One region of the Streptomyces sp. YIM 121038 genome, then DNA from elsewhere that is predicted to be linked to it. Evidence: predicted binding sites of a transcription regulator. Region 1 holds the regulator's gene; each other region holds the start of a gene.
What was found. Region 1 encodes HrcA, which represses chaperone genes, less so after heat shock. Its sites were predicted from a motif close to TTNGCACTCNGNNNNNCNGAGTGCNAA; they were not measured.
Positions count from the first base shown of each region.

Region 2: the regulator HrcA is predicted to act here: its motif matches at 1,534-1,560, upstream of groES (co-chaperone GroES).
Region 3: the regulator HrcA is predicted to act here: its motif matches at 2,914-2,940, upstream of groL (chaperonin GroEL).

Region 1 is NZ_CP030771.1:3,448,879-3,455,232, reverse strand. It holds gene C9F11_RS14395 (DUF3097 domain-containing protein) at 1-577, opposite strand, end outside; gene C9F11_RS14390 (MBL fold metallo-hydrolase) at 634-1,386, opposite strand; gene hrcA (heat-inducible transcriptional repressor HrcA) at 1,638-2,654, shown strand; gene dnaJ (molecular chaperone DnaJ) at 2,655-3,791, shown strand; gene C9F11_RS14375 (nitronate monooxygenase) at 3,999-5,081, shown strand; gene C9F11_RS14370 (16S rRNA (uracil(1498)-N(3))-methyltransferase) at 5,078-5,827, shown strand; gene C9F11_RS14365 (hypothetical protein) at 5,984-6,354, shown strand, end outside.
Region 2 is NZ_CP030771.1:5,804,000-5,810,353, reverse strand. It holds gene groL (chaperonin GroEL) at 1-948, opposite strand, end outside; gene groES (co-chaperone GroES) at 1,079-1,387, opposite strand; gene C9F11_RS24970 (polysaccharide deacetylase family protein) at 1,883-2,788, opposite strand; gene C9F11_RS24965 (class I SAM-dependent methyltransferase) at 2,915-4,120, shown strand; gene C9F11_RS24960 (hypothetical protein) at 4,138-4,392, opposite strand; gene tsaD (tRNA (adenosine(37)-N6)-threonylcarbamoyltransferase complex transferase subunit TsaD) at 4,389-5,504, opposite strand; gene rimI (ribosomal protein S18-alanine N-acetyltransferase) at 5,497-6,048, opposite strand; gene tsaB (tRNA (adenosine(37)-N6)-threonylcarbamoyltransferase complex dimerization subunit type 1 TsaB) at 6,084-6,354, opposite strand, start outside.
Region 3 is NZ_CP030771.1:4,507,288-4,513,641, reverse strand. It holds gene thrC (threonine synthase) at 1-591, shown strand, start outside; gene C9F11_RS18855 (MoaD/ThiS family protein) at 740-1,015, shown strand; gene C9F11_RS18850 (cold-shock protein) at 1,497-1,700, shown strand; gene groL (chaperonin GroEL) at 3,065-4,687, shown strand; gene C9F11_RS18840 (DUF397 domain-containing protein) at 4,775-5,035, opposite strand; gene C9F11_RS18835 (helix-turn-helix transcriptional regulator) at 5,019-5,858, opposite strand; gene C9F11_RS18830 (hypothetical protein) at 5,973-6,188, shown strand; gene C9F11_RS18825 (hypothetical protein) at 6,185-6,354, shown strand, end outside.

The sequences.
Region 1 (6,354 bases):
CCACCAGCGCGTGCGGGCTGGAGACCCCGGCCGCGATCCGGGACTCCTTGGAGCCGGGCACGAGGTGGTCCACGAGGACGCCGAGGCGCGCGTCGGGGCCCGGCGCGAACTCCGCGACGATCGCCGGAAGGTCGTCGACGCCCTCCAGGTACTCGACGACGACGCCCTCGATGCGCAGGTCGTCGCCCCACACCTTCTCGACGAGCTCCGCGTCGTGGCGGCCCTCCACATAGATGCGCCCGGCGCGCGCCACCCGGGCCCGCGCCCCGGGAACGGCGATCGATCCCGACGCGGTGCGCGCGGGCCGCGCGGCCGCCGCCGCGGCCTTCGGGCGGACGAGCGTGACGGCCCTGCCCTCCAGGAGGAAGCCGCGCGGCACCATCGGGAACACCCGGTGCTTGCCGAAGCGGTCCTCAAGGGTCACCGTCGGGCCCTCGGCGGTCTTCTCGCAGCGGATCACCGCGCCGCAGAAGCCGGTCCGGACCTCCTCCACCACCAGGTCGACGTCGGCGGGGACTTCGGGAACGGGGGCCGACCTCTTCCACGGCGGGGTGAGGTCCGGGTTGTAGCTGCGCATTCGACAGACGTTATGACATCGCGTGACGTCCCGTCACGGGGACGTGCCCGCGCCGCTCAGCGCACCCCGAACCGTGCCGCCAGCTCCTTGCGTTGGGCCCGTACGAAGGCCTCGTCGACGACCGCCCCGTGCCCCGGCACGTACCGCGCGTCCGGGCCGCCCAGGTCGAGCAGCCGGTCGAGCGCGGCGGGCCACCGCCCGGGGACCGCGTCGGGGCCGGCCTGGGGCTCGCCCGACTCCTCCACGAGGTCCCCGCAGAAGACGACCTCGGGCTCTCCGGGCCCGCCGGGCACCAGGACGGCCAGGTCGTGGCCGGTGTGGCCGGGGCCGACGTTCGCGAGGAGCACCTGGACGCCGCCCAGGTCGAGGGTCCACTCGCCGCTCACCAGGTGGCGCGGAAGGACCAGGAGGTCGGTGGCCTCGGCGGCGGCGCGGGCGTCCAGGCCCTGGCTGACGGCGTCCGTGCGCAGGCCCTCGCGGTCCCGGTCGAGCACCGCGTCGACGCCGACCGCGCCGAACACCTCGACCCCGGCGAACGCCGCGGCGCCGAGCACGTGGTCGAAGTGGGGGTGCGTCAGCGCGAGATGGGTCACACGGCGGCCGCCGCCGAGCAGCCGCCGGGCCTCGGCGCGCAGCCACGCGCCCTCCCGCAGGCTGGATCCGGCCTCGATCATCAGGGCGGCCTCGTCGCCGACGACCAGGCCGACCGTGCAGTCCCACACGGGCAGCCGGTACCGCCCCACCCGTGCGGCGAGCCGCTCCCAGCCCGCCTCCCGCCAGTCAGGGGCCGGTGTCACGCTTACGTCCATACGGTGACGCTAGCGCCACCGCCGTCCCCCGGCAGCCGGTGCCCCCGTGCCGCCGGGGCCGCCGCACGGGGCGCGAGCGGGCCGGTGGCACGGGCCACACGTGGGCATGACTAAAGGAGTCGGCCCTTGCCGGGGCTGTACCCGGCGGCCGTACACTGACTCGATGAAGGTTGGCACTCGCGCGTGGTGAGTGCCAGGGTGGGGCCGCCGCGGGGGCCAAGGACGAGGGACGACAGGTGGAGGTGTGCGCGATGCTCAGTGAACGCAGGCTTGAGGTGCTGCGCGCCATCGTCCACGACTACGTGGGCACCCAGGAGCCGGTCGGCTCCAAGGCGCTCACCGAGCGTCATCACCTGGGCGTCTCCCCGGCCACGGTCCGTAACGACATGGCGGCGCTGGAGGAGGAGGGGTTCATCGCCCAGCCGCACACCAGCGCCGGGCGCATCCCCACCGACAAGGGCTACCGGCTGTTCGTGGACAAGCTGGCGGGCGTCAAGCCGCTGAGCTCCCCCGAGCGCCGCGCGATCCAGCACTTCCTGGACGGCGCCGTCGACCTGGACGACGTCGTGGGCCGTACGGTGCGGCTGCTCGCGCAGCTGACCCGGCAGGTCGCCGTGGTGCAGTACCCGTCCCTGACGCGGTCGACGGTGCGCCACGTGGAGCTGCTCTCGCTCGCGCCGGCCCGGCTCATGCTCGTCCTGATCACGGACACGGGGCGGGTCGAGCAGCGCCTGATCGACTGCCCGGCGCCGTTCGGTGAAACGTCACTCGCGGACCTGCGGGCGCGGCTCAACAGCCGGGTCGCGGGCCGCCGGTTCTCGGACGTGCCGCAGCTCGTCCAGGACCTGTCCGAGTCCTTCGACAAGGAGGACCAGGCCACGGTGGCGACGGTCCTGTCCACCCTCCTCGAAACCCTGGTCGAGGAGAACGAGGAGCGGATGATGATCGGCGGCACCGCCAATCTCACCCGCTTCGGACATGACTTCCCTCTCACGATCCGGCCGGTCCTCGAGGCCCTGGAGGAACAGGTCGTCCTCCTCAAGTTGCTTGGTGAGGCTACGGATTCGGGCATGACCGTGAAGATCGGTCACGAGAACGCCCACGAGGGACTCAGCTCCACGTCCGTGGTCTCCGTCGGCTACGGTTCGGGAGGCGAGGCAGTGGCCAAGCTAGGCGTGGTCGGACCGACCCGCATGGACTATCCGGGAACGATGGGAGCAGTACGCGCAGTGGCACGTTACGTCGGACAGATCCTGGCGGAGTCGTAAGTGGCCACGGACTACTACGCCGTGCTCGGCGTGCGCCGCGACGCGTCCCAGGACGAGATCAAGAAGGCTTTCCGGCGGCTCGCGCGCGAGCTGCACCCGGACGTCAATCCCGATCCCAAGACGCAAGAGCGCTTCAAAGAGATCAACGCCGCCTACGAAGTCCTCTCGGACCCGCAGAAGAAGCAGGTCTACGACCTCGGCGGCGACCCGCTGTCCCAGTCGGGCGGCGCGGGCGCGGGCGGTTTCGGAGCCGGTGGCTTCGGCAACTTCTCGGACATCATGGACGCGTTCTTCGGTACGGCGTCGCAGCGCGGGCCGCGCTCGCGCACCCGCCGCGGCCAGGACGCCATGATCCGGCTGGAGATCGACCTCAACGAGGCGGCCTTCGGCACGACCAAGGACATCCAGGTCGACACGGCCGTCGTCTGTACGACGTGCTCCGGCGAGGGCGCCGCACCCGGCACCTCCGCGCAGACCTGTGACATGTGCCGCGGCCGCGGCGAGGTGTCCCAGGTCACGCGGTCCTTCCTCGGCCAGGTCATGACCTCGCGGCCCTGCCCCCAGTGCCAGGGCTTCGGCACCGTGGTGCCCACGCCGTGCCCCGAGTGCGCGGGCGACGGCCGGGTCCGCTCCCGGCGCACCCTCACGGTCAAGATCCCCGCGGGTGTCGACAACGGCACGCGGATCCAGCTCGCGGGCGAGGGCGAGGTCGGCCCGGGCGGTGGCCCGGCGGGCGACCTCTACGTGGAGATCCACGAGCTGCCCCACGCCGTCTTCCAGCGGCGCGGCGACGATCTGCACTGCACCGTCACCATCCCGATGACGGCGGCGGCGCTCGGCACGAAGGTCCCGCTGGAGACGCTCGACGGCGTCGAGGAGGTCGACATCCGGCCCGGCACGCAGTCCGGGCAGTCGATCCCGCTGCACGGGCGCGGCGTCACGCATCTGCGGGGCGGCGGTCGCGGCGATCTGATCGTGCACGTGGAGGTGCTCACGCCCTCGAAGCTCGACGCCGAGCAGGAGCGGCTGCTGCGGGAGCTCGCGAAGCTCCGGGGCGAGGAGCGGCCCACGGGGCAGTTCCAGCCGGGGCAGCAGGGGCTGTTCTCGCGCCTGAAGGACGCGTTCAACGGGCGTTAGCGCGTGGACGGTGGGCCCGGTTTCCAGGTGCTCGGCACCGGGGCTGGGCCCATCCCCAGCGGGAGACGGCGGTCGAGCGCTCCGCGTCGGGGCCGTGACCGGCGAAGCCGCGGGCCACGGGTGGGCGGGTGGGAGGAATCCCGCCGCGGTAGCGGTGGGGACGCACCCCGCACGAGGCGCCCCCGCCAGACGTGGCACGATGCGCTTATGGTCTCCCCTCTCCACGCTCTCTGTCGTCATCCGATCGTGCAGGCCCCGATGGCGGGCGGGGGCTCGACCCCGCAGCTCGCGGCGGCCGTGTCCGAGGCCGGGGGGCTCGGCTCGCTCGCGGCCGGGTACAAGACCGCCGACGGCATGTACCAGGAGATAAAGCAGGTCAGGGGCCTGACGGCGCGCCCGTTCGGGGTGAACCTCTTTATGCCGCAGCCCGCCTGCGCGGACCCGGCGGCCGTCGAGGTGTACCGCAACCAGCTCGCCGGAGAGGCCACCTGGTACGAGACGGAGCTCGGCGAAACCGACGTCAAGCTCGACGACGGCTACGAGGCGAAGCTGGCGATCCTGCGCGACGACCCCGTGCCGCTGGTGTCGTTCACCTTCGGCTGCCCCTCCCGCAAGGACCTCCAGGCCCTGGAGCGGGTCGGCACCACCACCGTCGTCACCGTCACCACGCCCGAGGAGGCCCTGGCCGCGCAGGCCGCGGGCGCCGACGCCGTGTGCGTCCAGGGCGTCGAGGCGGGCGGCCACCAGGGCACGCACCGCGACAACCCGGAGACCGACGGCGCCGGGATCGGCCTGCTGAGCCTCATCACGCAGGTCAGGGAGGCCGTACAGCTGCCCGTGATCGCCGCGGGCGGACTGATGCGCGGCGCGCAGATCGCCGCGGTGCTCGCGGCGGGCGCCGGCCTGGCGCAGCTCGGCACCGCCTTCCTCGTCACCCCGGAGTCCGGCGCGCAGCCGCTGCACAAGCAGGCCATGACCGACCCGCGGTTCGTGCGGACCGAGCTGACCCGGGCGTTCTCGGGCCGCCCCGCGCGCGGCCTCGTCAACCGCTTCATGCGCGAGCACGGCCCGTACGCGCCCGCCGCCTACCCGCAGATCCACTATCTGACGTCCGACCTGCGCAAGGCCGCGGCCAGGACCGGCGACCCGCAGGCCATGGCCCTGTGGGCGGGCCAGGGCCACCGGCTCGCGCGGCAGCTGCCCGCCGGGGAACTCGTGGAGGTGCTCGTGGCCGAACTCGACGAGGCACGGGCCGGGTCCGCGGGCCGGGACGCGGGCGGTGCCGTATGACCGCGCCGGTGTTCGTCGTCGACGACTTCGCGGGTGCCGCGCCCGGACGGACGTACGTGCTCGAAGGCCCCGAGGGGCGGCACGCCGTGTCCGTGAAGCGGCTGCGCGCCGGTGAGGACGTGGTGCTCACCGACGGCGCTGGGCGCTGGGCGCACGGCACCGTGGCCGCCGCCGAGGGCAAGGACCGGCTCCTGGTCGCCCTCGACGACGACGGCGTACGCGAACAGGACGCGGAGAGCCCCCTGATCACCGTCGTACAGGCGCTGCCCAAGGGCGACCGCGGTGAACTCGCCGTGGAGACCATGACGGAGACCGGGGTGGACGCCGTCGTGCCCTGGGCCGCCTCCCGCTGCATCACGCAGTGGAAGGGCGAGCGCGGCCTGAAGGCGCTCGGCAAGTGGCGGGCGACGGCGCGCGAGGCGGGCAAGCAGTCCCGGCGGGTCCGCTTCCCCGAGGTCGCGGAGGCCGCCACGACCAAGCAGGTCGCGCGGCTCCTCGCGGACGCCGACTTCGCGGGCGTCCTGCACGAGGAGGGCAGCGAACCGCTGGCCACCGCCCCGCTCCCGGCGTCCGGCCGCATCGTGCTCGTCGTCGGGCCCGAGGGCGGCGTCTCCCCGGAGGAGCTCGCGGCGTTCGCCGAGGCGGGCGCCAAGCCGTACCGGCTCGGGCGCAGCGTGCTGCGCACGTCGACCGCGGGCACCGCGGCCACGGCGCTGCTCCTCGGCCGCACGGGCCGCTGGTCCTGACCGGACGGACGACTGGACAGATGGCCGCAACCGGTCTACCGCCCGGGCCCGCGCGGTGGCACGCTGCCATCCATGGGGGCTGTGAGGCGACTACCGCGACCTGTCCGGCGTAGGCGGATCCCGGGCCCGGGCACGGCGAGAGGGCGGCGGATCCTCGTGACCCTCGTGGCCGCGGGGGCCACCGGCTTCGCCCTGGCCGCCTGCGATCCCGTCGAGGGCGACATGAGCACCTCCGCCATCGCGCTGACCACCGACAAGATGGGCACCGCCGAGCTGGAGCGCCAGCACCTGGACGTGGCCTGGTTCAACTGCACGGCCTCGTTCGTGAAGAAGGACGGCGACGGCAAGCGGAAGTCGACCGACGAGCCGCGCGAGGCTGAGGTCGACTGCCAGGGCAAGTCCGAGGGTGCCGACGGAGGGAAAGCCATCACCCTCAAGGGCAGGGTCACCGACGTGCGCAACGGCAAGTGCGTCCGCGGGAATCTGACCGCGCGGGTCGAGGGCAAGGAGTGGTTCCGCGTCGACGT
Region 2 (6,354 bases), 2.4 Mb from region 1:
CACGTCGAGACCGACCTGGTCGAGCTTGAGGCCGACCTCTTCGGCGATGACGGTGCCGCCGGTGAGGGTGGCCATGTCGCCGAGCATCGCCTTGCGGCGGTCGCCGAAGCCGGGGGCCTTCACCGCGACGGCGTTGAAGGTGCCGCGGATCTTGTTCACGACGAGGGTCGAGAGGGCCTCGCCCTCGACGTCCTCGGCGATGATCAGGAGCGGCTTCGAGGAGCCGGCCTGGATGACCTTCTCCAGGAGCGGCAGCAGGTCCTGGATGGAGGCGATCTTGCCCTGGTGGATGAGGATGTACGGGTCCTCGAGGACGGCCTCCATGCGCTCCTGGTCCGTCACGAAGTACGGCGACAGGTAGCCCTTGTCGAAGGCCATGCCCTCGGTGAAGTCCAGCTCGAGACCGAAGGTGTTGGACTCCTCGACGGTGATGACACCGTCCTTGCCGACCTTGTCCATCGCCTCGGCGATGAGCTCGCCGACCTGCTGGTCCTGGGCGGAGAGCCCGGCCACGGCGGCGATGTCGGACTTGTCGTCGATCGGCCGCGCGGTGGCGAGCAGCTCGTCGGAGACGGCCTTGACGGCGGCGTCGATGCCCTTCTTCAGGGCGGCCGGGGAGGCACCCGCGGCAACGTTGCGCAGGCCTTCCTTGACCAGGGCCTGGGCGAGCACGGTGGCGGTGGTGGTGCCGTCACCAGCGATGTCGTTGGTCTTGGTCGCCACCTCCTTCACCAGCTGGGCGCCGAGGTTCTCGTACGGGTCCTCGACCTCGACCTCACGGGCGATGGTGACGCCGTCGTTGGTGATGGTCGGGGCGCCGAACTTCTTGTCGATGACGACGTTGCGGCCGCGGGGGCCGATCGTCACCTTGACCGTGTCGGCAAGCTTGTTGACGCCGCGCTCAAGGGCGCGACGGGCGTCCTCGTCGAACTTCAGGATCTTCGCCATGGGAGCGATTCAGCCCTCTCGGAAAACTCGGGTGAACGAACTGCGCCCCTCGCCGCCCGGCAATCAGCGGGGTGACCAGGGGCGCAGCGCGAAACAAATCTGCTGGGTGAAGCAGGTGACTAGCGCTCGATCACTTCTCGATGATCGCGAGCACGTCGCGGGCGGAGAGCACCAGGTACTCGTCGCCGTTGTACTTCACCTCGGTGCCGCCGTACTTGCTGTAGAGCACGACGTCGCCGACCTTCACGTCGAGCGGCAGGCGCTCGCCGTTCTCGAAGCGGCCCGGGCCCACGGCGAGGACGGCGCCCTCCTGGGGCTTCTCCTTCGCGGTGTCCGGAATAACCAGGCCAGAGGCCGTGGTCTGCTCGGCGTCGAGCGGCTGGACCACAATGCGGTCCTCGAGCGGCTTGATGGCAACCTTGGAGCTGGCGGTCGTCACGATCCGACCTCCCCCTTCGGAGATCTCGCGGGGTTAACTGATCTAGAGGTGGCGACCAGGTCGATCCGTCGTCGCGGGTGCCGGACCTGCCCGTCGCTTCTGGCACTCTCCAGGTGGGAGTGCCAGGCCCGAGACTAGGACGGCGATTAGCACTCGGTCAAGCGGAGTGCCAATTGACTGCCGCCGGCTTGGCAGGTTTCCCCCTCCGCGAGGGGTGGGCGAGGGGCTAGCGGGGGGCTCCGGGCGAGGCCGTGGGCGGGTGCTCCTTCGGGCAACGTTTCGCGTGCGGGGTGGGTTCCGCGCGGGGCGCGGGGGCGCTGGGGCTCCGCCCGGAGGGGGGCCTCTCCGCCCGGGGTCCGGCCAACGGTCGCTCGGCACAGCCAGGAGACATCTTCTCGGCCGCCTTCCTCCCCAGCCTCTCGATCGGGTCCACCGACTGGGCGCAGCCCGTCAGCAGGAGGGGGGCCAGGAGGAGCACCGCGGTGGCGGCGCGCCTCACAGGTAGTCCTCCAGGCGGGCCACCGCGTACCCCCTGTCGGTGACCGTCTTCAGGACCGTGCGGACCATGTCGGGCATCGTGCCCTTCCAGTCCTCGCGGCCCCGGAAGTGCGTGAGGATGATGTCGCCGGGGTGCAGGTCCTTGTCCCATTCGCGCCACTCCATGTGGTCGGCGAAGCCCTCGGACGCCCACAGCGGCACCGCCTTGACGCCGCAGGACCTGGCGGCGCGCAGGGTGTCGCGGTTGTAGTTGCCGTACGGCGGCCGGAAGAGCTCGGGGCGCTTGCCGTACCGCCGCTCGATGACGTCCTGCATGCCGCAGATCTCGTGCCGCTGGGCCTCGTACGAGAGACCGGGCAGATAGCGGTGGTTGAGGGTGTGGTTGTTCAGCGTGACGCCGTGGTCCCGCATCCGCTTGAAGTAGCCGTAGTCCTCCTTGACGAGGTAGTCGCTGAGGAACGCGGTGTACGGGATCTTCAGGTCGCTCATCATCCGCAGGAAGGCCGGATCCTTCTCGGCGCCGTCGTCGACGGTCAGGAAGACGACCTTGTCCTTGGTCGGCACCGTGGTGAACACCGGCGGCAGCTCCGCCTGCCCCCGCACCTCGAAGCCCTTGCGCGTGGCGGGACGCGTCTTGACGGCGGGCGCGGCGGGCGCCGTGAGCGGGACCTCGGCGAGTCCCCAGCGCTTCGCGGCGGCGGCCCGCGCGGCCTGGCTGGCGCGCAGCCGCTGGGCGTACTCGCGCAGGGCCTGGGCGGGCGGGGCGAGGCGCGGCTGCTGGCCGTGGGCGGCGGGCGCCCCGTGCTCGCGCCCCGCACCGGCGTCCGGGTCCGACGCGCAGCCGGAGGCGACCGCGCCGACGCCGAGCGCGGCAAGGGCGAGCAGCGCCCGCCCCCTCACCATTCGTACCCATTCTCCATTTTGTCGTACTAGTCGCATGGCGCCGGATCCTCGCAGTTCAGAGCCCTGCCGAGGGCTCGACACCGCCGCCGGACGCGCACCTTCCACCGACTGGCCCACAATGGGCCGGTGAACGCTCCGCACGATCCGCAGCCCGCCACGACGGCCTTCGCCGCGCTCCTCACCGCCGAGGGCACCGCCCTCCTCGACGCCGTACGGGAGGTCGAACCGGCCGCGGAGCTCGCGGTCGCGACCCGGCTGCGCCGCGACCACCCCGCCGACCTGGTCTCGGCGGCGCTCGCCCAGGCGCGGCTGCGACAGCGGGCGGTGGCGAAGTTCGGCGCCGGGGACGCCGCGCGGATGTTCTTCACGCCGAACGGCGTCGAGCAGTCCACGCGCACGTCCGTCGCGACGTACCGGGCGGAGCGGTTCAAGGAGCTCGGCGTGCGGCGGATCGCCGATCTGTGCGGCGGCATCGGCGGCGACGCGATCGCGCTCGCACGCGCCGGAATCGAGGTCCTCGCGGTCGACCACGATCCGCTGACCTGCGCGGTCGCCCGCGCGAACGCCGCCGCCCTCGGGCTGGAGGACCTCATCGAGGTCCGTGAGGCGGATGTCACGGAGGTGGACACGGCCGGGTACGACGCGGTCTTCGTGGACCCCGCGCGGCGCGGCGGGCGCGGGCGGATCTTCGACCCGGAGGCGTACTCGCCCCCGCTGTCCTGGGCGGTGGCGGCCGCGCGGAAGGCCCCGCGCGCGGCCCTGAAGATCGCCCCCGGCATCCCGCACGAGGCGGTGCCCGAGGAGGCGGAGGCCGAGTGGATCTCGGACGGCGGGGACGTGAAGGAAGCGGTGCTGTGGTTCGGCACGGACGCGCCCGGCTCGCACCGGGCGACCCTTCTGCCTTCACGCGCCACTTTGTGCGCGGGGCGCGCGGTCATGCTCCCGGACCCCGATGTGCGCCCCGTCGGCCGCTATCTGTACGAGCCGGACGGCGCCGTCATCCGCGCCCATCTCGTCGCGGAGGTCGCCGCGCGGGTCGAGGGCGGGCTCGTCGACGAGACGATCGCCTACGTCACCTCCGACGTGGCCCGTACGACGCCGTACGCCAGCGCGTACGAGATCACGGACCAGCTGCCGTTCAACGTGAAGAAGCTCAAAGCGCTGCTGCGGGAGCGTGAGGTCGGTGTGCTCACGGTCAAGAAGCGGGGCTCGGCCGTGGAGCCGGAGGAGCTCCGCCGCAAGGTGAAGCCCCGGGGCCCCGGCTCCGCCACGGTCTTCCTCACCCGGGTCGCGGGCGCGCCCACCATGCTCGTGGGGCACCCGGCCCCCTGACCCCGCCCGGGGGCCCGTCAGGAGTCGACGGGCTCGAAGCGCCAGCGGTGCGGCGGGCGGGACACCAGGTCCGCGGGCGGCGCGGGCAGCTCCGGCAGCTCGGCGTCGTACGCGGCGTCCCACCAGGTGATGACGAGGACGCGGTCCTGGGGCGCGCGGAAGGTCTCACGGCGCACCGGCGCGGCCGCCAGGCCCTGGGCGCGCGCCCAGGCGAGCAGCTCGGGCCCGCGCCCCTCGGCGGCGCGGGCCTCCCACATCAGCGCGACGCTCATGAGTAGAGGTTGTCCTTGCTGACCTCGTGCACGTGGTCGTGATCGTGGGTGTGGGCGTGCGCGCCCGGCACGTGCGGCTCGGTCACCGGCAGGGAGGAGTCCGCCGAGAGCCCGAGGTCGGACGGCCGCCGGTTGCGTGCCACCATCTCCGCGCCGAGCGCGGCGACCATCGCGCCGTTGTCCGTGCACAGCTTGGGCCGCGGCACCCGCAGGCGGATGCCCGCGCGCTCGCACCGCTCCTGGGCGAGCGCCCGCAGCCGGGTGTTGGCCGCCACGCCGCCGCCGATCATGAGGTGGTCGACGCCCTCGTCCTTGCAGGCCCTGACGGCCTTGCGGGTGAGCACGTCGACGACCGCCTCCTGGAAGGACGCGGACACGTCCCGCACCGGCACGTCCTCGCCCGCGGCCCGCTTCGCCTCGATCCAGCGCGCCACGGCCGTCTTCAGGCCGGAGAAGGAGAAGTCGTACGCGGGGTCGCGCGGACCGGTCAGACCGCGCGGGAAGGCGATCGCCTCGGGGTCGCCCTCGCGCGCGTAGCGGTCGATGACGGGGCCGCCGGGGAAGCCCAGGTTCAGCACCCGCGCGATCTTGTCGAAGGCCTCCCCCGCGGCGTCGTCGATGGTGGCGCCGAGGGGCCGGACGTCGGCGGTGATGTCCGTGGAGAGCAGCAGCGAGGAGTGCCCGCCGGACACGAGGAGCGCCATCGTCGGCTCGGGCAGCGCACCGTGCTCCAGCTGGTCCACGCAGATGTGCGAGGCCAGGTGGTTGACGCCGTACAGCGGCTTGCCGAGCGCGTACGCGTACGCCTTCGCGGCCGAGACGCCGACGAGCAGCGCGCCCGCGAGGCCGGGCCCCGCGGTGACGGCGATCCCGTCGAGGTCGGAGGCGGCGACGCCCGCGTCCTTCAGGGCGCGCTGGATCGTCGGGACCATCGCCTCCAGGTGCGCGCGCGAGGCGACCTCGGGCACGACGCCGCCGAAGCGCGCGTGCTCGTCGACGCTGGAGGCGACGGCGTCGGCGAGCAGCGTGGTGCCGCGCACGATGCCGACGCCGGTCTCGTCGCAGGAGGTCTCGATGCCGAGGACGAGGGGCTCGTCGCGGAGGTCAGCCATGGATCTCGGTTCCTTGTACGCCGTTCACGGGGCCGTCGGCCCGGCCGTTCGGGGAGGGGTGCGGGGCCTGCGGCAGGGCTGAGGGGTCCGAGAGGCGCATCACCAGCGCGTCCACGTTCCCCGGCTGGTAGTAGCCGCGGCGGAAGCCGATCGGCTCGAACCCGAAGCGCTCGTACAGCTTCTGCGCCCGGGTGTTGTCCACGCGCACCTCGAGCATCACCTCGGTGGCCTCGAAGGCGGTCGCGTGCCGCAGGAGCTCGGTGAGCAGCCGCGCGCCGAGCCCGGTGCCCCACTGGTCCCGGGCGACGGCGATGGTCTGCACGTCGGCGGCCAGCGCGTCGCCGCCGTCGGAGTCGGTGCCCGCCACCGCGAGCCCGCCGTAGCCGACCAGGCGCGCGCCGTCGTACGCCACCAGATAGCGGCGCGTCGAGCCCGGCCCGCGCGCGTGCGCGAGCTCGGACCAGAACATGCCGCGCGACCAGGCGTCCTCCGGGAAGAGCTCCTTCTCCAGGGCGAGGACGGGATCGATGTCCCACCAGCGCATCTCGCGCAGCACGGCGGCTTGGGTCGTCACGGTGGTCACTGGGGGGTGACCACCTTGTAGTTCTTGGGCACCTGCGCGTCCGGGCGGCGCAGGTACAGCGGGCGGGGCTCCAGGAGCTCCTCCCCCGCGGCCAGCTTCTCGGCCGCGAGCCCGGCGAGGGCCGCGGCCGCCACGTGCTCGGGCCCGCGGGCGTCGGGGAAGGTCTCCGGGTAGAGCGTGGCGCCCGCGCCGACGGCCGGAAGCCCGGCGACCTGCTCGGCGATGTCGGCGGGCCGGTCCACGGCGGGCCCCGCGACGCGCGTGCGC
Region 3 (6,354 bases), 1.1 Mb from region 1:
AAGACCCTCGCGTACGAGATCTGCGAGCAGCTCGGCTGGGAGCTGCCGGACCAGCTCGTGATCCCGATCGCCTCCGGCTCGCAGCTCACGAAGATCGACAAGGGTCTGAAGGAGCTGATCGAGCTCGGTCTGGTCGCGGACAAGCCGTACAAGATCTTCGGTGCCCAGGCGGAGGGCTGCTCGCCGGTCTCCGCCGCCTTCAAGGCGGGCCACGACGTCGTCCGCCCGCAGAAGCCGAACACCATCGCCAAGTCCCTCGCCATCGGCAATCCGGCCGACGGTCCGTACGTGCTCGACATCGCCCGCCGCACCGGCGGCGCGGTGGAGGACGTGACCGACGAGCAGGTCGTCGACGCGATCAAGCTCCTCGCCCGCACCGAGGGCATCTTCGCGGAGACCGCGGGCGGCGTGACCGTCGGGGTCACGCGCAAGCTGATCGAGGCCGGTCTCATCGACCCCTCGCTGACCACGGTGGTCCTCAACACCGGCGACGGCCTGAAGACCCTCGACGCGGTCGCCGCGACGTCGCAGGCGACCGCGACGATCCGCCCGAGCCTGGACGCGTTCCGCTCCGCGGGGCTCGCGGGCTAGCGCCGTAGAGTCGCAGGTCCTCATGTCGTCAGCGGGTTCGCTGTGGCTGGTCGCGCCCACGCGGCGGAGCCGCACATCGACATAGCCCCGCGCCCCTTCGGGGCCCTCCTGTACCGGGTGCCCTGTCTGAACTACCGAGGTGAAGAGTATGAGCGTCAACGTTCGCATCCCGACCATCCTTCGTACGTACACCGGCGGTCGGGCGGAGGTCTCCGCCGAGGGCGCCACCCTCGCCGAGGTCATCGCCGACCTGGAGAAGAACCACGCCGGGATCGGCGCCCGCGTCCTGGACGACCAGGGCAAGCTGCGCCGCTTCGTGAACGTGTACGTCAATGACGACGACGTGCGTTTCGAGCAGGGCCTCCAGACCGCGACGCCCGACGGCGCGGGCGTCTCGATCATTCCGGCGGTCGCCGGCGGCTGAGCCGTTCCGGAACCGCCGCGGGGAACTCGCGGGGCCGTTTCGTATACAACGGCTCTTGTTCCTACGCAGAGTTACCGCGATTGCCCCCTCCGCGAGAGAAGCGGAGGGGGCAATTCTGCATGGTTGAGCGCGGTACAGTTGGGAATGGAGCTTCGTTTTTGATGTCGGGCGGCATGAGTCGCCTCGGTGAAGTCGGCCGCGGAGCCGACAAGAAGCAGCCAAAGTGTCCTGCCTATTTGAGCCGAACATGGCTTTTGTCTGGCCCGACTTGCCCCGAACGCCGGTGAATTCTCCGCATATCGACGATCGGCCGTGCCCAGAATTCTCGTCCGATTGACCTGTTGCAGACGGCAGTTGGACAGATACATTCAGCCGCGGTCGACGCGTTCCGGCGCACATCCCCCAACCCATGGGGGGTGAGGTCTGACCCGGGTCCGTGAAGTGCGGTCCTGCGCAAGGGCCAGTAATAGGGGAGTTAGGCATGGCTCAGGGCACCGTCAAGTGGTTCAACGCGGAGAAGGGATACGGCTTCATCGCGGTCGACGGTGGTGCGGATGTATTCGTCCACTACAGCGCGATTCAGATGGACGGCTACCGCACCCTGGAAGAAGGTCAGCGAGTCGAGTTCGAGATCTCGCAGGGCCAGAAGGGTCCGCAGGCGGACATGGTCAAGCTCGCTGTTTGAGCGGCTTGACGCGATCGGCCACCAGCGACGCGTGGGCCCGCCTCCCGGTTCGGGAGGCGGGCCCTCCTCTGTTGGCCCCCGCTCCGGCCGGGGCCCGGTGCCCCCGCCGACGCCACCGCTGTCGCGGCGGGCGCCTCCCACCCGCCCGCCCGTGGCCAGGCGGCTGCACTGTGCGGGGCCCGTTCGCCCTGCCGTCCCGCCTGTCTCTCGGGTGCGGGCCGCCGCCCCCGACGCCGCCGCTGCCGCGGCGGATGCCTCCCACCCGCCCACCCGTGACCAGGCGGCTGCGTCGTGCGGGCGACCCGTTCGCCCCGCTGTCCCGTCCGTCTCGCGGGTGCGGGCCGCCGCCCCCGTGGCCGCCGCTGTCGCGGCGGGTGCCTCCCACCCGCCCGCCCATGGCCAGGCGGCTGCACTGTGCGGGCGGCTCGTTCGCCCCGCTGTCCCGCCCGTCTCTCGGGCGTGTGCCGTCGCTCCCGTGGCCGCCGCTGTCGCGGCGGGCGCCTCCCACCCGCCCACCCGTGACCAGGCGGCTGCACCGTGCGGCGGGTCGTTCGTCCTGTCGTCCGTCGCTCGGGTGCGGGCCGTCGCCCCCAACACCGTCGCTCCGCGGCGGATGCCTCCCACCCACCCGCCCGTTTGCTCGGCAGTGCACTGTGCGGGCAGGGAGGTGCCCTCCAGCTCGCGCTGCGAAGCTGCCTGGTCATGGGCGGGCGGGTGGGAAAGTTCCGGCGCGGAGCGGCGGTGTTGTGGGTGGCGGCCCGCACTCGGCGGGCGGTGGGGGGCGAACGGGCCGCCCGCACGGCGAAGCTGGCTGGTCATGGGCGGGTGGGTGGGTGGGAAAGGCCCGGCGTGGAGCGGTGTTGTTGTGGGTGGTGGCCCGCGCCTGGCGGGTGGTGGGGGGCGAAGGGTGCCGGTTTGCTTGGCAGGGCGCGGTGTGGGCAGGGGGGTGCCCTCCAGCTCGCGCTGTGGAGCTGGCTGGTCATGGCGGGCGGGTGGGGAAGATCCGCAGCGGGCAAGCGGGCAAGCGGGCAAGCGGGCAAGCGGGCAAGCGGGCAAGCGGGCAAGCGGGCAAGCGGGCAGCCCAGCCGCAGTCGCGGCGGCGGCGTCGGGGGCCGGGGTCCGTGCCCGGTGGGCGGTGGGCGCCGGGGGAAGCCGGACCCCAGAGCGTGGGGGCGACCTTGCACTCGGAGGGGGCGAGTGCTAATCATTGGCGTTAGCACTCTACGAGTGAGAGTGACAGAAGGACCGGGTGGGTGAGGTCCGCAGGCCGGGTGGGGCAAGGAACCACAAGGCAGGCAGACCGTCCGTCGCGGGCGCCGGCGCGGTCCGAGTTTTTCCACCCCTGTCCGGGAGGACCACTTCACATGGCCAAGATCATCGCGTTCGACGAGGAGGCACGGCGCGGCCTCGAGCGCGGCATGAACCAGCTCGCCGACGCCGTCAAGGTGACCCTGGGCCCCAAGGGTCGCAACGTCGTCCTCGAGAAGAAGTGGGGCGCCCCCACGATCACCAACGATGGTGTGTCCATCGCCAAGGAGATCGAGCTCGAGGACCCGTACGAGAAGATCGGCGCCGAGCTGGTCAAGGAGGTCGCGAAGAAGACGGACGACGTCGCCGGTGACGGCACGACGACCGCGACCGTCCTGGCCCAGGCGCTGGTCCGCGAGGGCCTGCGCAACGTGGCCGCGGGTGCCAACCCCATGGCCCTGAAGCGCGGCATCGAGAAGGCCGTCGAGGCCGTCTCGGGCGCCCTGCTCGACCAGGCCAAGGAGGTCGAGACCAAGGAGCAGATCGCCTCCACGGCCTCCATCTCCGCCGCCGACACCCAGATCGGCGAGCTCATCGCCGAGGCCATGGACAAGGTCGGCAAGGAAGGCGTCATCACGGTCGAGGAGTCGCAGACCTTCGGTCTGGAGCTCGAGCTCACCGAGGGCATGCGCTTCGACAAGGGCTACATCTCGGCGTACTTCGCGACCGACATGGAGCGCATGGAGGCCGCGCTTGAGGACCCGTACATCCTCATCGTCAACTCCAAGATCTCCAACGTGAAGGACCTCCTTCCGCTCCTGGAGAAGGTCATGCAGTCGGGCAAGCCGCTGCTGATCATCGCCGAGGACGTCGAGGGCGAGGCCCTGTCCACGCTGGTCGTCAACAAGATCCGCGGCACCTTCAAGTCCGTCGCCGTCAAGGCCCCGGGCTTCGGCGACCGCCGCAAGGCCATGCTCGGTGACATCGCCATCCTCACGGGCGGCACGGTCATCTCCGAGGAGGTCGGCCTCAAGCTGGAGAACGCCGGTCTCGACCTGCTCGGCCGCGCCCGCAAGGTCGTCATCACCAAGGACGAGACCACGATCGTCGACGGTGCCGGTGACTCCGAGGCCGTCCAGGGCCGCGTGAACCAGATCCGCGCCGAGATCGAGAACAGCGACTCGGACTACGACCGCGAGAAGCTCCAGGAGCGCCTGGCGAAGCTCGCGGGCGGCGTGGCCGTCATCAAGGCCGGTGCCGCGACCGAGGTCGAGCTCAAGGAGCGCAAGCACCGCATCGAGGACGCCGTTCGCAACGCGAAGGCGGCCGTCGAGGAGGGCATCGTCGCCGGTGGTGGCGTGGCCCTGCTCCAGGCCTCCTCGGTGTTCGAGAAGCTGGAGCTCGAAGGCGACGAGGCCACCGGTGCCGCCGCCGTCAAGCTGGCTCTTGAGGCCCCGCTGAAGCAGATCTCCGTGAACGCCGGCCTCGAGGGTGGCGTCATCGTGGAGAAGGTCCGCAACCTCACCCCCGGTCACGGCCTGAACGCCGCGAACGGCGAGTACGTGGACATGATCGCCGAGGGCATCATCGACCCGGCGAAGGTCACGCGCTCCGCGCTGCAGAACGCCGCGTCGATCGCCGCGCTGTTCCTCACCACCGAGGCCGTCATCGCCGACAAGCCGGAGAAGGCCGCGCCGGCCGCTCCGGGCGGCATGCCCGGCGGTGACATGGACTTCTGAGCCGGTTCGTTCGGCTCGGGCTCGTCCTTCCCGAGGGCGGCACCCCCTGCTTCCAGCAGGGGGTGCCGCCCTCGGGCGTTTCCCGCCCTACGCCCCCAAGGAGCTGATGAAGGCGGACCAGGCCGGGGGGTGGAAGAGGAGGTGGGGGCCAAGGGGGTCCTTGGAGTCCCGGACGGGGATGACGTCCGGGGGGCCGTCTGCCACCTCCAGGCAGTTGCCGCCATCCCCTGCGCTGTACGTGGACTTGCGCCAGCGGGCGACCTCCAGGCACTCGTTGCCGCCCCCGCCGCTGTAGCTCGATTTGTGCCAGACGGCTGTGCTCAGGTCGTAGTCAGGGTTGCTCCTCATGGCTGTAATCCTGCGCCACTGACTCGAGTAGAGCTAGGGACTTCTCAGGCGGGAGAGCGGCGGCAACGAGGAGTTCGAAGGTGAACCGCAACTGCGCGACTGTTGCTGGGTCGTCCTCCAGCCGTCCGGTTCCGGGCCCTTCGAAGTAGACCAACGGGGCGGCGTCCTCGAAGTCCATCAACCTCATCGGACCCGACATGGCCTTGTGCGCCCCTCCGTCGAACGGGAGTACCTGCGCGATGATTCGGCCCCGGCGTGTCAGACCTGCCACGTGACGCAAGGCTTCTGCCATCACTGCTCGGCCGCCGGTCTCTCGACGTAGCACTGCCTCGTCAAGCACCACCCACAACAACGGCTTTGTCGGGTGGTTGAGCAGCCGCGTCCGCACCATCCTGCCGTCCACCCACTCGTCGATGGTCTCCTCGGGGGCTGTTGGGTCGTGCGCCCGGTTCACGGCTCGTGCGTACGCGGGCGTCTGGATCAACCCGGGGATCAGCATCGGTGCGTACTGGCGGATCGCCGTAGCGATCTCTTCTGCATCCGCCGCTTCCGCGAAGTGCTCCGGGTACCGGGACTTCGCCGCAGCCTTGCAATTGCGGGTGAAGAAATCCTCCGTCCCCAGCGCCTCATCCAGCATGCGCGCATGGTCCGGCTGCATCCGGCGCGTACCGGCCTCCAGTTGGCCGATGAACGAGCCGCTGACGAAGATGCGGCAGCCGAGCTCCTCCTGGCTGAAGCCGGACTTCTCACGAGCGTGGCGCAACTCGGCGCCGAGTAACGCGCGGGGGTTCGACGACGGGTCGAGGTCTTTGGGGCGGGTCATCGACAGGTAGCTCCTCGGACACCGGGGACTGTTGGGTGGCCTGCGCTTTTCAGGGTAGGCGCGGCTGAACACCCTGGGTGAGGAACGTTGAACACTCAGTAGAAAGGCGTAGGTATGGCGATGACGGCGGAGGAGAGGGGCCGCGCGGCCGAGGCCACGGTGGCCGCGCTGCGCGCGGAGCTGGCCCGGCTCGGGCTGACGCTGCCCTCGCTGCGCGTGGACCCCCTGACGATGGCGGCCGAGGCCCCGTACCCGCTCGTGGAGTTGGGAAGGTGCAACCTCGACACGGCGATGCGCCTCGTGGCGGTGCTGCGCGGGGCGGCGAAGTGACCCCGGGCGAGTACGCCGTGGACGTACGGGACGGCAGCGTCGGCCAGGTGATGGGCCACGAGGGCGGCTACGTACAGCTGCGGCCGGTGGGCGGCGGCCGGGAGTGGGACTGCCCACCGGAGTCGACGGCCCCCGCGTCGACGGGCGAGGTCCTGCGGGCCCGCGT